Regions from separate parts of the Absicoccus intestinalis genome, predicted to be linked through region 2. Evidence: riboswitches for the same ligand, from Rfam matches in the RefSeq annotation. Region 2 holds a riboswitch; the other holds the start of a gene.
What was found. Region 2 has a riboswitch for glycine ahead of MOZ64_RS00305 (DUF5058 family protein). Riboswitches for the same ligand answer to the same signal wherever they lie in the genome.
Positions count from the first base shown of each region.

Region 1: it holds a riboswitch for glycine, as region 2 does, so the genes downstream of both, MOZ64_RS02005 (alanine/glycine:cation symporter family protein) here and MOZ64_RS00305 (DUF5058 family protein) in region 2, are expected to answer to the same signal.

Region 1 is NZ_JALBUS010000002.1:156,426-164,377, forward strand. It holds gene ppsA (phosphoenolpyruvate synthase) at 1-1,723, opposite strand, end outside; gene MOZ64_RS02000 (cation:proton antiporter) at 1,916-3,109, opposite strand; glycine riboswitch at 3,370-3,443, shown strand; gene MOZ64_RS02005 (alanine/glycine:cation symporter family protein) at 3,485-4,864, shown strand; gene MOZ64_RS02010 (hypothetical protein) at 4,925-5,527, shown strand; gene MOZ64_RS02015 (glycerol dehydrogenase) at 5,537-6,634, opposite strand; gene MOZ64_RS02020 (carbon starvation CstA family protein) at 6,732-7,952, opposite strand, start outside.
Region 2 is NZ_JALBUS010000001.1:64,116-72,067, forward strand. It holds gene MOZ64_RS00275 (HAD family hydrolase) at 1-518, shown strand, start outside; tRNA gene MOZ64_RS00280 (tRNA-Arg) at 509-585, shown strand; gene MOZ64_RS00285 (hypothetical protein) at 642-794, opposite strand; gene MOZ64_RS00290 (helix-turn-helix domain-containing protein) at 1,067-1,564, opposite strand; gene MOZ64_RS00295 (amidohydrolase) at 1,686-3,059, opposite strand; gene MOZ64_RS00300 (hypothetical protein) at 3,052-3,732, opposite strand; gene MOZ64_RS00305 (DUF5058 family protein) at 3,743-4,438, opposite strand; glycine riboswitch at 4,509-4,594, opposite strand; gene MOZ64_RS00310 (peptidoglycan bridge formation glycyltransferase FemA/FemB family protein) at 4,814-6,091, shown strand; gene MOZ64_RS00315 (hypothetical protein) at 6,079-6,807, opposite strand; gene MOZ64_RS00320 (hypothetical protein) at 6,831-7,952, opposite strand, start outside.

The DNA of each region.
Region 1 (7,952 bases), on a different contig from region 2:
CTTCGCCACCTTTTAGATTGCGATATTCCCCCGATTTAAAATCCGAGAACCGCAATACAACCGGACGAGGATTTAAGGCCCGAGCCACTTTGGCAATGCCATCAGCCAATTGATCAATGACCTCTTGTGCTCGACCGGTCTTGATCATATACAAAGGATGTTCATGAATAAACGTGGTCCATATAAATTCTTCACGCATCAGCCCAACACCATCACATGGTAAAGATGCGTATTTTTCAGCTAGATCTGGATTTCCTAAATTCATCATGATCTTTGTGGCCGTCGGTGCAAAGTATTCCACTTGGACACTTGTTGCTTCTGGCTTTTCCTTTGGTTTGATCATATCCGCAACTATACCCTCATAAATGATCCCATTGTGGGCATCAACAGTAACTTCCATGCCCGTTTTTAAGACCTCGGTTGCACATTGCGAACGCGATTTTGTCCCCACAATACATGGAATCCCTAATTCTCTAGATACGATGGATGCATGACAAGTCATTCCACCGGCATCGGTAATGATGGCTACTGCTTTTTTCATCGCTGGCACAAGATCGGGCGAAGTCATGGATGTCACCAAAATATCACCAGCTTTAAATTGATCCATATCATCTGGATCCAGGATCACTTGTACTTTTCCTGTGGCTATGCCAGGACTGGCGGGCAATCCCTTCACTAAAACAAGATGATTTGTTGTCATATTGGATACTTCCTTCTTTTCTTTCTTTTTTCGTGACCAAACCGTTTCGGGACGAGCTTGTAGGATCTTGATTTGGTCATCTCTTCGATCTACGGCCCATTCAATGTCCATGTAACAGCCATAATGTTGTTCGATCGCTAACGCAATTTTAGCTAATGCCTTTACTTGATCATCCGTGATCGATGGGGCATGGGCACGATCATCAGGAATTTTATGTTCTTCAACACCACCATCTTCTTTTTGAATCAATTCCACGGGTTTGCGATTGATTTGTTTTCGGACGATAGCTAAATCACTTTTACGAACCAAAAAATTATCCGGTGTGACCGTTCCTTGTACCACATATTCGCCCAGTCCCCAGGCTGCTTCGATCATGATATTTTCATCCGAGCCATTCGAAATATCTACGGTAAACATGACACCTGCAGCCTTAGAGAAAGCCATCAATTGGATGGTTGCGGATAAGGCAACTTCCTCATGAGAAAAGCCTTGTTTTTCCCGATAATAGACTGCTCGATCGGTAAAACAAGAAGCGTAACATTCTTTGACTTTTTCCACAACTTCCGCTTTTCCTCTAACATTCAAATAGGTATCCTGCTGCCCAGCAAATGATGCATCGGGAAGATCTTCTGCTGTTGCACTGGAACGGACCGCTACAAATGGATCCGCTTCTCCTATCTTTTTTGCCAATTGATCATAGGCAACTTCAATGACTTCTTGTAGATCATTTGGCATGGACGCAGCCATGATGATCTCACGAATTTCTTTACACACTTTGGACAGTTCATTCGAATCATCCACATCATGCAAATGGGCCAATGCATCACGAATCTTTTGATTGGTTCCCGTTGCTTCCATGAAATATCGATAGCCATAGGCCGTTGTCGCAAAACCATAAGGCACCGGTGCCTTGGTCTTGGAAGTCATTTCTCCCAATGAAGAAGATTTTCCTCCAACTAATGCCACATCTTCTCTTCGCAATTCATCAAACCACAATACATAGGCTTCTTCTCTTGTTCGCATCGTACTTCCTCCTAAATGATATATATAAAATATACCTTTTGTACTTTATAGTATATACTTTTAAAAGACTTTTTCAATATGTAGTGTATACTTTATAAATAAAAAAAAGACTCCACTAGGAGTATCCATACAATAATTTATGCTTATATAAAAAAAGTCTGAAATCTCGATAAAAGACTTCAGACTGTATTCCTATGCATTTTGAACATTGAAATCTGGATCGTTATCACCATGTTTATAAACGACCTTCAATAAGATCGGGGTAATGATCGTTGAGAAGACTACGCTCAATAAGACCGGGGTAATAAAGATTTGTGGCAACAAGTTTAATGCCATTCCTTTATTGGCCACGATCAAGGCCACTTCACCACGAGAAATCATACCACAACCAATGCGAATACATTGTTCTTTCGAATAATGACAGACGGCAGCGCCCAAGCCACAACCAACAACTTTGGTCAAAACCGCTGCAATACACAAAATGACAGTTAAGGCCAACACTTCACCGGTAAAATGAATCGGTGAAAGTTTTAAACCAATGCTTGCGAAGAAAATAGGCGTGATCAAAATATAAGATACCGTGCCAATTCGTTTGGTGACATATGGACATTGTTGCGTACCCGAAATGATCAAACCTGCAACAAAAGATCCTGTGATATCCGCTACACCAAAGAAAGCTTCCGCAATATAAGCCATGATCAATGCGAACGCAAAGGAAGTAATTGAATATCTTTGTAGACCTCCTCGTGAATCGTGTTCAAACCAAAATTCAAAGGCTTTATGTAAAAAGATGCCAGCAACAATTGCGAACACAAAGAACAAAACAATTTTCAATAAAACAATGCCAATATGCACGGATGTATCCGCCATTCCCGAAACGAGAGTCAAACAAATGATACCTAAAACATCATCAATGACGGCTGCAGCTAAGATGGCATTGCCACTTTCTGTTGCCAAACAATTCATTTCTTTCAATGTTTCTACCGTAATTCCTACACTTGTTGCTGTTAAGATAACGCCTAAGAATAAATTGCCTAGCCAAGCTTCAGGTCCTACATTATAGAAACCACCAATGATATAACCAACGATCAATGGGACAATGACGCCAATGGTGGCAATGATGAACGCTTTGAGTCCTGCTCGTTTTAGATCGGTAATACTTGTTCCCAAACCGGCACCAAACATCAGAATAATGACACCAATTTCGGATAAAGATTCAATTAAATTGCTCATCTGGACAAGATTTAAGCAAGCAGGTCCTAAAAGAATACCAGCAATCAAAGCCCCAACAACACTAGGCATTTGAAGACGACGAGTAAATAAACCAAAAACTTTGGTACTTAATAATATTAATGCGATATCCAACAAATAACGATAATCTGTCATATAGACTCTCCCTAAGGCAAATTGTCTTATTTTACTTAGCTCATTGTACAACATTCAAGCAAAATATACTAAATTTTTTATCTCTTTTACAAAGCACACCTAAACGATTTGTCAACGCTTTTATGATTTTTTCTTGCATAATATCTTGCATAATATATAGGATGTACCTATAATATTTCATGTGTTCGGATGAAAATAGTGAGAGAACATGGAAAGCATGTACCGAAGAATTAATGATTTCAGGTCTATAGATCACTATTGGACGAACCTCTGGAGAGATCCGTATGGACACCGAAGGAGCAAAACTCTCAGGTAAAAGGACAGAGGAGATACAGTTTTTTTATATGTCTCCTCCAATTAAGGAGGAATTTTTTTATGTCTGAGCTTACTGCCATACTTACTAAGATCGATAGTGCCATCTGGGGCCTACCATTGATTCTCTTGCTTCTCGGAACGGGAATTTATTTTACCTTCCGTCTTGGTTTTTTACAATTCCGGAAATTACCACTTGCGTTTCACTATATTTTCCATGGTGACAGTGAAGAAAATGACGAAAACGGGGATGTATCCGGTTTCCAAGCTTTGTGTACGGCCCTATCATCCACCATTGGTACGGGAAATATCGTTGGTGTGGCCACGGCCATTGCAGCTGGTGGACCCGGTGCTCTATTTTGGATGTGGGTATCTGCCTTCTTTGGCATTGCCACAAAGTATTCCGAATGCTTATTGGCTCATAAATATCGTGTAAAAGATGAAAATGGCCAAATTGCAGGTGGGCCCATGTACTACATTCAAAATGGACTTCATTCCAAGTTATTAGCCAAGATCTTTGCTTTATTTGGCGTTGGTGTTGCCCTTTTAGGCATTGGTACGTTCACCCAAGTGAAATCCATTTCCGATGCATTGACATTAAGCTTTAATGTGCCAAACTATGTAACGGCGATCGTCTTAACGATCTTGGTTGCCTTCATTACCATTGGTGGTATTCATCGTATTGCCCATGTAGCTGAAAAAATCATTCCCTTCATGTGTGTATTCTATATTACTGGTGTGATCTTAATTTTAGTCACTCATCTAACTGCCATTCCAAACGTTTTCTATTTGATCGTTAAAACCGCCTTTGTTCCATCCAGCGTTGTTGGTGGTGGACTTGGCGTTGCGATGCAAAAAGGAATTGCCCGTGGTATTTTCTCCAATGAAAGTGGTTTGGGTTCTGCTCCTATTGCCGCAGCAGCTGCTAAGACTGAATCCCATGTTGAACAAGGCTTAATTTCTATGACCGGTACTTTTATTGATACGATCATCGTATGTACCATGACTGGTCTTGCCATCTTGATCATGAATGCGAATACAACTGGATTAGAAGGTGCAGCCATGACCACATATGCCTTCCAAAATGGTTTATTTATTCCTTATGTTGGTAAATATATTGTCAATATTGGTTTGGTTTTCTTTGCCTTTACAACGATCATCGGTTGGAACTACTATGGCGAACGTTGCATGTACTATCTAAAAGGTTTAAAAGCGGTCAAAGTCTACAAAATCATTTATATCGTATTTATCGCCATTGGTCCTTTCATGACATTGGATTTTATCTTTATCTTAGCGGATATCGTCAATGGTTTGATGGCTATACCAAACTTGATTGGTTTGATTGGCTTACGTAAAGTCGTTTATGAAGAAACGATGAATTACTTCAAGGCACCAGAAAAACAATCGGTTGCGGTGGATGAGTTCGCAGAAGAATCCGTTTAAGCTTGGGTTTCCAAGCTTTTCTTTTGTGCTATAATGACTATCTACGAAAGGATGAACGATATGAAATTTAGTGATATTGATTTTTCAAGCCTTGCCAATATGATGAATAATTTAAGTGATGAACAAAAAGAAGACTTGAATTCTATGGCACAAGATATGATGGATAAAGTACAAAATGAACCAGAAGAAGAAATCAGTTTTTATGAGTACTTACATATCGACGAAAACGACTATAAAGAACTCCCTGGTCAAGTTTTAGATTATATCGAAGCTGCCAGTGATATGGAACAATTTTATGAAGATGATGAAATGGCTGATGTTTCTGCCGCAGCTCTTTACTATGCCAAAGCCGTTTTAGCCATGGAACGAGAATATCACTTTCCCATCTTCAAGAATGTGTTACAAGAACCCAACTTCACCAATCCGGCAACCACGACGATCCCATCGTATTGGAATGTGCTAACCGATGAAAACATCCATCGCTTGGCCGATGAAGACTTTGGTTCGACCGAACAATGGGTCAAAGAGAAACAACTTCTTCAAACGGTCATGATTTGTTTAAATCGAGCAGAATACGATGTTATCCATGATCAAGATCTACAAATTCTAAAAAAAGCCCTTATTGATGAACAAGGACTCCTTCAAATCGCAGCACTACAATAAGTGCTGTTTTTATTTGTTTAAATAATAGTGCCCCAATGCATCGGCTGCTTTGATCGCATGGGCAACCATGGTTGGATCGACTTCAAATGGCATATTGTGTAAGGTATCATTGTCTGCACAAGCCAATGTCGCAACATCCATACATTTTTGATCCGTCAATTCTTTGACACCTAGTTGTGCCATCGTGACTGGCAATCCTACTTCGATACAGAAAGGGACCAGGACATCCAATTCTTCTTTCGGAGCATCTTCCAATACCAATTGAACTAAGGTACCAAAGGCCACTTTTTCGCCATGATACATGGCATGACATTCTTCCAAACACGTTAAGCCATTATGGATCGCATGGGCTCCCGCAAGTCCCGCACTTTCAAAACCAATGCCCGAAAGTAAGGTATTGGCTTCAATGATCTTTTCCACAGCTGGTGTGCATCCCCCAGCTTCCAAAGCCACTTTCGCTTTTACACCTTCTGCCAACAAGGTATCTCGACATAGTTTCGCAATGGCCATAGCCGCTTGGGTGGTTTTTCCACCGGCACAAGAAATAGCATCACTTCTTTGGCAAGCACGCGCTTCATAATAAGTAGCCAATGCATCGCCAATACCAGCAACGGTTAAACGAACGGGAGATTTCACAATGATTTCCGTGTCCATCATCACCAGATTGGGATTGGCTGGTAAAAATAAATACTCTTGAAAAACGCCTTCTTCACTATAGATTACCGATAGAGCAGAACAAGGAGCATCCGTTGAAGCAATAGTAGGTACGATAAATACAGGGTTTTTCGTATAATAAGCAACCGCTTTGGCGGTATCAAAGATCTTACCGCCACCAATACCAATAACAAGATCACATTGATTGTCATAAACGATGTCTTTTAAGCGATTGATTTCAGACATACAACATTCGCCATTGAAATATTCAAATACATGATCGCAATCTTGATCCTGAAAACTCGCTTCGATTTGTGCACCCGAACGCTTATAACCACCCGGACTAATCAAAATAAGTGCTTTGGTTCCCGATTGACTGGCATATAAACCCAAATGATTCATTTCGCCAGGACCTTGGATATACTTGCTTGGTGCAATGAGAATTTTTGCCATAAAAATACCACTCTTTCTTTCCCTCATTATATAGAACTTGTGATATTTTTAGCAAGCACAAAAAAACAGCATATCTTTCGATACACTGTTTCATGGATTAGTCTTTATTGCGAGCTTCAAAAGCCATCTTGCTGGATCCACTATGACTTTGTGGTTCAACCAATTTCTTGCCTGACTTGAATGCAACCATGCATCCAAGGGCTAACAACAAGATTGCGAAGATCAATTGCAAACCATCGGTCATGAAGACGAATCCACCTGTAACGAATAACTTCATGACGATGTTGTAGATACTTAAGCATAATGAAGATACCGTAACAACAAACATGAAGACCATTGGTACATATAACATCGCGCCTTTACGTCCTGTAACCTTTAAGAAGACGGCCAATGTGATCAAGGTCATGGCAGCTAACAATTGGTTGGTTGCTCCGAATAGTGGCCAGATATTTTGATATCCACCTAAACCTAATAAATAACCGCCAAACAAAGAAATAGCTGTAGCTACATATTTATTGGTTAACCATTGTAATGATTTGTTGTCTTCAACCAATTCTTGTAAAGACATACGAGCGATACGAGAAACAGCATCCAATGTCGTTAAGGCCAAAGCAGATACGAACATGGTCATAACACATAATCCAACCGATTGTGGTAATCCCAATTGATCAACTAAGCCAGTAACACCAGCAGCAAATTTTGTGAATGGAGTTGCACCATCGGCTAAAGCAAGACTCGCTAATTGTTTATTTAATACACCATTGCTTGCAAGACTTGGTAAAGATCCAACAACAACGATAACTAAGACAGCTAACATAGATTCAAGCAGCATAGCACCATAACCAACTTGTAACATATCTTTCTCATTCGCAATTTGTTTTGAACTTGTTTCGCTAGAAACCAAAGAGTGGAAACCACTGACAGCTCCACAAGCAATCGTTACAAATAGAGTTGGGAATAAATACGTTCCTTTAACAGGTTGCCAATTGGTTAGAGCGGGTGTTGTGATCGTTGGATTAGAAACAACGACACCAAAGACAGCCGCAACGATCATACCAACAAATAAGAATGTAGTTAAGTAATCACGTGGTTGTTTCATAAATGCAATTGGTGAAATCGCAGCAAAGAAGATATAAGCAAAAACTAAATATGTCCAAACTTGTTTACTGAAGAATACAGGGAACGCAATTCCTAATGCTAACATGGCTAATACAAAGACAATGCCTAATACAACTTGTTTCCAACCATCTAATTTGGCTTTACGTACGACCCATCCAAATAAGATAGCACCAACAACATAGAAGATCGAAATCGAAGC
Region 2 (7,952 bases):
AAAAGACCTTTATGACCAAGCGTTTTAGTGAAGTTCTTGTTTATATCAAGAAATATTATTATCCCCATGCCACCATTGAACAAATGAATGATTTCTGTATGTCCTTTGTGATCGATCAATATCAACATCATGTTCCAGCAACCCAAGGTGCCGTTGAATTTGTACATGAACAAGCTAAAAAAGGAACAACCATGGCCGTTGTCACTTCCAATGATTATCATGTCACAAAATCGGTTTTACAACGATTGGATATGTATGATGCGATGCAAGCCATCTTCTCGGCTGAAGAATTGCATTTGACCAAACGCGAACCAGAAATCTACAACTATGCATTAAACAAGTTACATGCCACACCAAAAGATACCCTTGTCTTTGAGGATTCCATGTATGCGATTGAAACCGCTCGTTCATTGGGAATTCGTTGTATTGGCATTGAAAACGATTGGAATCGTCGTGATTTTATGAGAAATCATGTCGAAACGATCCATGACTTCACTGAACTACATTCGTTTCTGTAGCTCAGTTGGATAGAGCATTCGCCTCCTAAGCGAAGGGTCGGCGGTTCGAATCCGCCCAGGAACGCCATCTATATAAGAAAAACGATAAGACTTAGTCTTACCGTTTTTTTATTGGATCTCGTCTTATAAACCCAACATCTTAAATGCATCTTCTTCCGAATAATTTTCTGTACTAGAACTTCCTTTTTCTAATTCTTTCATCAATTGATTGAATGCATTGATTTTCATCTCTGAATTGCCCCTATCCTCCTTTGGAGCATCTACAATATTACGCATGATTCCATACCCTTTCATGAATAGTTTAAGCCATTCAAACAGAAAAATTGATCATTGTGGGTACATCGTAACTACAACAATTGTATAAACTAATCTGTATTTCGTCTTGAAAAATAGTCACATTGAATCGAATATTTCTTTGAAATACTCCTCTTATTCTTGCTTGATCTACCGTTCATAAACCATGTTTAATTGATTCCATATATAAACATGACTATAATTCGCAACAAAGTGGCCTAAGTCCTTTCCTATAGGGACATTGACCACTTTTTTCATTCTTTCACTGTCAAAGACTTTGCCTTGCATTTTTCAATAAGAGCACGTATCCCAACGCTCACAAATAAGATCAAACCACAAAAGATCGATAAAAATCCCAATGGCAACAAAAAGAAGTTTTCATGTAAGATACCCTGGGCATCCACATATTCGACCGACATCCCTTTAATGACTAACATCAATAAGCCCATCAATAAAAAGATCCCACCAATGATTGAAGTAACCATATTGTATTTGGCCTTTCTTGTTTCACTCCCGTCTTTGATCACTTTTTCTGTTATGTTGTTCATATGATTGTTTTCTCCTTTCAACAACTGGTCCAAGGAGATATCAAAAATATGGGACATTTGGATCAACATCTCAATGTCTGGTAGATTTTTATTGTTTTCCCACTTGGAAACCGCTTGTCGGCTTACATGTAGCTGAGTGGCAAATTGCACCTGTGTCAGCTTTTTCTCTTTACGAATCGTTTTGATTTGTTGTCCAAAATCCATGTCATTCTACCTCCATAATCAAAGTCTAGTTGCATTGGTTCCATGCTTCAAGAAAGTCGTTCTTGCCTTTAAAAAAATAGATAAGCAAGCGTTGCTTGCCTACCTATTTTAACGTAAAATCCTAAGAATCAAAATGATTAAGAATGGATTTATATTGGATACTCTTGTTTTCGTTAAATTCCTTTTGGGCTGCCTGTACATATTCTGGCTCCTGCAAGAAATCAAAAGCTTGACCAGCCAATACATGAGCCGCGTAGAAAGCACCTTTGGCACCCAATGAAGAACCTGCACAAGCAGCGGCCTGCCAAGTATGCGGACCAATCCCAACTGGCCAACAAGCACTAGAAAAAGTGGACATAGGCATATTAAAACTGACATCGCCCGTATCCGTACTGGCTGTCATGAAGACCGTTTTCCAAAAGGAACGATCTTCAACACAAGAATTCATAATTCGTTGGCTAGTTCCATACAAATGATTTTTGTTTTCAACAATTTGAGGATCCACACTCATCTGGATGGCTTTCGCAAAATCCAGCTCTTCTTGCGTAAACGGCGGGAAAGGTGCCTCTTTCAAATTCTCATAACAAATATCCGTCATGATCTTAGCCTTCTTCATTTCCCAACAACCATATTCAACATCGATATCCACTGTTGTCTCGGTCATCATGGCAGCGCCTTTAGCCACTTTTTCCACCCGATCTAAGATCGATAACACATCCGACATATGGGGTGCACGAATAAAATACCAACTCGATGCAAGATCTGGGACAATATTTGGGATATTGTCACATTGCGTACTGTAATGGATTCGTGCTGCATCAATGACATGTTCTCTTAAATAATTGACTCCAACGTTCATTAATTCCACGGCATCCAAGGCACTTCGTCCTTGCCAAGGGGCAACCGCTGCATGAGCGGTTTTACCACGAAAAACAAAACGTACCGAAATATTCGCTAAATACGACTCTTCATAGGCACAATTGATATCCATAGGATGCCAGCTCAAAGCCAGATCACACCCTTCAAACATTCCTAAGCGAAGCATTTTGACTTTTCCCGATAGCAATTCTTCTTCGGGACATCCATAAAAACGAATGGTGCCAGACATGTTTTCTTTTGCCAACCATTGTTGGATGGCCAATGCCGCCACCAAAGCAGCAGAACCCAAAAGATTGTGTCCACAACCATGACCAGCCCCACCGACTTGGACAGGTTCTTGATGCGATATTGGCTTTTGCGATAGCCCTGGTAAAGCATCATATTCTCCCAATATCGCAATGACAGGTTTGCCTTGGCCATATTCGGCATAGAAAGTATGCTCCATCTTTGCCTGATCATGAATTGTAAAACCTGCTGATGATAAAATTTGTCGCAAATAGTTCGCCGAAAATTTTTCATGACCGCCTGTTTCTGGATGCGTGAACAAAGTCGATACACAATCCTCAAAAACGCTTTGTAACGAATCCACTGTCTGAAAGATATCTTGTTTATTCATGGGCATGGAACACTTTCATACTTAAGAAAATCGAAACAAACACACAAGATAAAGTACCTAAATAATTGGCTGAGCCAGGCAGCCAAGTAAACAATCCCGCTTTGATGGCTACATTGATCAAGATGGCAAATACAGTCATGGTGACTCCTAATTTTCTTTGTTTCATGGCAAATTGCATCAACAAAGCACCAAACAAGGCAGGTAACAAATAATTCAAAGCCAATGTAATTGATTGTGGCAATTGAGAAAGAATTCGACTACCTAGAATAACACCGATTGTCAAAACAGAGACATTGATAATAATCGAAATGGCCATACCTAACGTTGCGATGATCGATCCTTGTTCCGTTCCTGGTTCCACATCGGCAGCTACTTGCGCCATACTTGCACAAGGCAAGCGCATATTGGAAATATTACCTGAAAGAAAGGCCATATAAGTACCTACAGGTCCTAAGACGGCAAAATAAGAAATGGGTTCCACAAACCATAAGATACCAAAGGCCGAAATAGCGGCAATCGCAGCCGTCAATAAAGCTGCCCAATCCGGCAATAAATGATAAACGATTGCCAGCAACAAAGCGGGTGTAAACGATAAAAGTGCACCGAGATATCCTGTTGTTTTCCCAATGCGATGCATCATTGGTAAATATTCTTTTTCATAAAAATCTTTCATCTTCTGCCTCCTATAGTAATGCCGTAATGATCATGGATCCCAAGATCGCAATGGTCAAATTCCATTCTTTTAAACGTTTCATTTGAAATTTTTCAGTTATACACATCATAAGAGCCATGATCAAAGCCCCTAATACACAGGCCACTGCATTTTTATCCATCCGAACCAAATGGGTGGCTGACATCGCACTAAATACTCCAATGACTGCCGCCACCGAAATCATTGTCAATCGTTTGGCATTATTTCCCGAAATCTTCGTTTGCACTTTTTCCATCCGATTGGCGGCAAACGTCGCAAATAAGACCCATCCAATCGAACCAATGACCATGGTCCAAAGTGCCATTGTCAAAGCTTGGGGTGTCATCTTATCTACGCCTAAGGTCACACCCACAGCGCTTGTTCCCATATTGGCCGCTGTCGATTCAAACATGACAGCACCAATCAAGGATAAACGCATCCAAGCAATGGGACCACCCACTGTGATCAATAACGACAGCATCCCTGAAAGGATCACGATGGAAGGTCCAATCGAAGTAATCGCACCACTTCGAATGGCTTCTTTCATTTGTCCTTTGCTCAAACCAACCTTATTGCCTGCTTGATAGGCTTTTCTCAGAAAGGTGATTGCTTGCACCAACACCACACAAACCGGAACTCCACAAGCAATCCACATAGGAATTCCATTCGCAATTTGCATTGCATCCATATACTCTCTCCTCCTCGAAAACAAAAAGTCGAATTCCACTTTTACCGTAGAATCCGACCTGTTTTCTTATTCTATACACCCTGTCCTTTTACCTGAGAGTTTCATGTTACCACTTGCCCCTTCGGTACTCCTAAGAGATTCTCCAGAGTTTCTCCATTATCAGTCTTCCTGATAACTTCTACGATGATTCGAGTATACCATTTTCTTTCATTTATTTTCAATATTTTTTCATAGAATATTTTCAATGATTGTTCTGATTCATTTAATATTTTACTTTTTTAATATATATATATATAATTTTAATAAACATTCATTTAAGGTTCTTTTTATGTAAACACTGCATACTATCCAATAGCTTAGGAGGCTTTATACACAATGGATTTAATTGAAATCACCAATGATACCTATGAAAATTGGATCACAAACTATCCCCAACGAAACTTTCTGCAATCGAGCTATGAAGGCAAAAAAATGAGTCAAAATGGCGGACACATCTATTATTTGGCAGGAAAAGAAAAGAATACCATCCAAATTTGTGCCCTGCTTTGTTTACGACCCCTGATGAAACGATTTACCTTTGCGTATCTGCCCAGAGGCCCCATCTATGATGGGTCCCATCCAGAATATCTTCAATCGTTCTATGCCCAACTCAAACCCTTTTTGAAACAAAAAAAGTGCGTCTTTTTAGAAACCGATCCCTATATCCCTTTGCGTCAAAGAGATAAAGATGGCCATATCGTAGACCATGGCTGGGATCACTTTGACATTGTCCAACAATACAAAGACATGCACTTTCAACAACTTCCATGGAAACAAGGATACGATGAAACCAAACAATGTCGCTGGATGTCGGTACTCGATCTTCGACAGAAAACCAAAGAAGAAGTATTTGCTTCTTTTAGCGCCAAGACCCGACAAAACATTCGTAAAGCCATGAGAAACACCATTCAAGTGCGCCCTTTATCCAGAGAAGAACTTCCCATCCTTTACCATATGGTCAAAGAAACAGGACAACGAAGAAATTTTCCTTTTTTTCCCTTAAGCTACTATCAAGAACAATACGATTGTTTCCAAGACCATGCCCAGGCCTATTATGCCTATTTGGATCTAGATGCCTATTTGACAAGTCTCTATCAATCGATGGAAAAAGAAAAAAGCACGATCCAACAAGCCCAGGATGGATTGCGTCTCAACCCCTACTCTAAAAACTCAAAACATCGTTTACAAAAAGCCCAAGCCAATCTTCAGGCTTTGGATGTGCGCATAAAAGAAGCCAAACAACTCGCGCAAACCCATGGTAAGGAATTGGGATTGGCAGCTGCCATGTATATCTTCTATGGCCAGGAAATCATCTATTTAGCCAGTGGCTCCAATGACATCTATAAGACCTATAAGGGACCTTATGCCTTGCAATGGGCCATGATCCAACAAGCCATCGAGAAAGGATATAGCTATTATAATTTCTATGGCATCAGCGGCTATTTCGAACCCGATCAAGAAGGCTATGGCGTCTTTGATTTCAAACGAGGCTTTCATGCCGATGTAATCGAACTCATTGGCAATTACATCCTTACCATTTCACCCGCTTTGTATAAACTCTATGCGATCCGATCAAAAAAAAACGAGCTGAATGGCTCGTTTTACTTTAGATGATTGAATTGATCAGCTTTATCTTCTGGCAAAGCATACTCCATAAAGATATCTTTCTTCATGTAAGACATCTTAGCCATCATTTCCTTACCCATCTTGTCTAGATGTAATAAATCGGTCTTATCTGGATTTTCTGGTGTCACTAAGAACAAAGAAATCATATAGTAATTCTTGCCATCTACATCATAGATGTTGTAGTCGATCTCATATTTTGCTGTTGCATCTTTTTCTTGATGAATGGTTTGTACTTGCTCTAAGTAATTGTTGGTATCGCCACGAAAGGTCAAATAATTCCAATTGGAATATTCACCATTTTCTTTTAAGCCATTGGCCAAGGTATCCAAGGAAACCAATTCACCATCCGCAAACGTACCATTCTTACCACTTTCCTTGGTGGTAATGAGGATGCTCGCACTAAAATTATCATACTTTACAGCACCAAAATTATACGTAATGGCATGCGTATTTTGATCTTCATTTTTGGATTGAACCGTCATGCCCTTTGGCAATAGGACATCTTGATCAATACCATCCAAATGAAAGACAGAACTCTCATTCACATATGTATATTTTGATGTTTTGGTTGTGGTTTTTTCGGTTGTTTTTTGGTTGGAAGACGAATTGCCCGTAAAAATATTGGCACCCAATTCAACCACCATAAAGACAACGATCACGATCGCGATCACACGCATGATCCAAACTCGAACTCGTTTACCCATACAAATTCCCCTTTTCTTGTTCATTATACCATAAATAAAGTAGGTATCGAACGCTCATTGTATTGCGTGGAGATCACACCGCCATCACTACAACGAGAATACACACCCGCAAATTGGCCATTGTATACATATAGCCCTGTCATATTCGCATAGGGTTTAAATTCCTTTTCCCGGACCAGATCAATATTCTGATTTCGATACGGTTGAATATATTCTTGCACCAAATAATTGCGATCCATACAACGTTTGACTTGTTCATCCCATTGGGCTTGATGCAGATCAACACCCGCCCATACACCTTGCGCCCCATAGGAATCTTTCGGCTTGATGATCCAATGATCCTTATCATCTAAATCAATGGGCACGTTTTTGTTTAGATCATACGTTTTTGGTAAATGCTTTTCCATAAACGCATTTTCTTCATCCGTCAGATACGCTTGCATCCATGGATGTCGCAATACTTGATTGATTTGTTTATTATGGATGATCTGGGTTTGAAAACCACCAATCAAAATAACAGCTTGTTGTTTGATGGCCTCCAAAAAATCAAGACCGGCACAACGATCGACGATATCACTGGTCACCACTCGACGATACACCATATCTATTTTTCGATTCGTATAGATCGAATGCAGATGCGTCCCATCAAAAGCCAAATCCCGAATATCTAGGACTTCACATTGACAGCCATGCCGCTTAAAGATTTGTTGGAACACATATAACTCATTCAAATAGGCATTTTCTAAAAAATCAACAATAGCGACCATCGGATGCGGTGGTATCTGATCATCAGCCAAAGATAAAAAGGCATCGACCCAATGATCTTCCAATTCCATTTGTTCATAGGTATGGGGATCCTGTCGATATACATTATTGAACTTTAATAACTCCGCTAACTTCGCATTTTCATGCATAGCGGAAGTGCCATCGGTATTGAACTCACAAAATTTAAAATCTTTGGTCTTTTCATCATAAAAAATATCGATCCGACAAATCGGGATGCTCACATCGTATCGATTCGGCAACAAGATAAAGTCTTCCAATTGCTTCGAAAAAGGAAAGAGAGAGCGAATCTTCTCATCTTCTTTATAAGCCTGAATGACTTTTTCAAAGATGGTATACGTTTGATGAACGATCTGATGGAA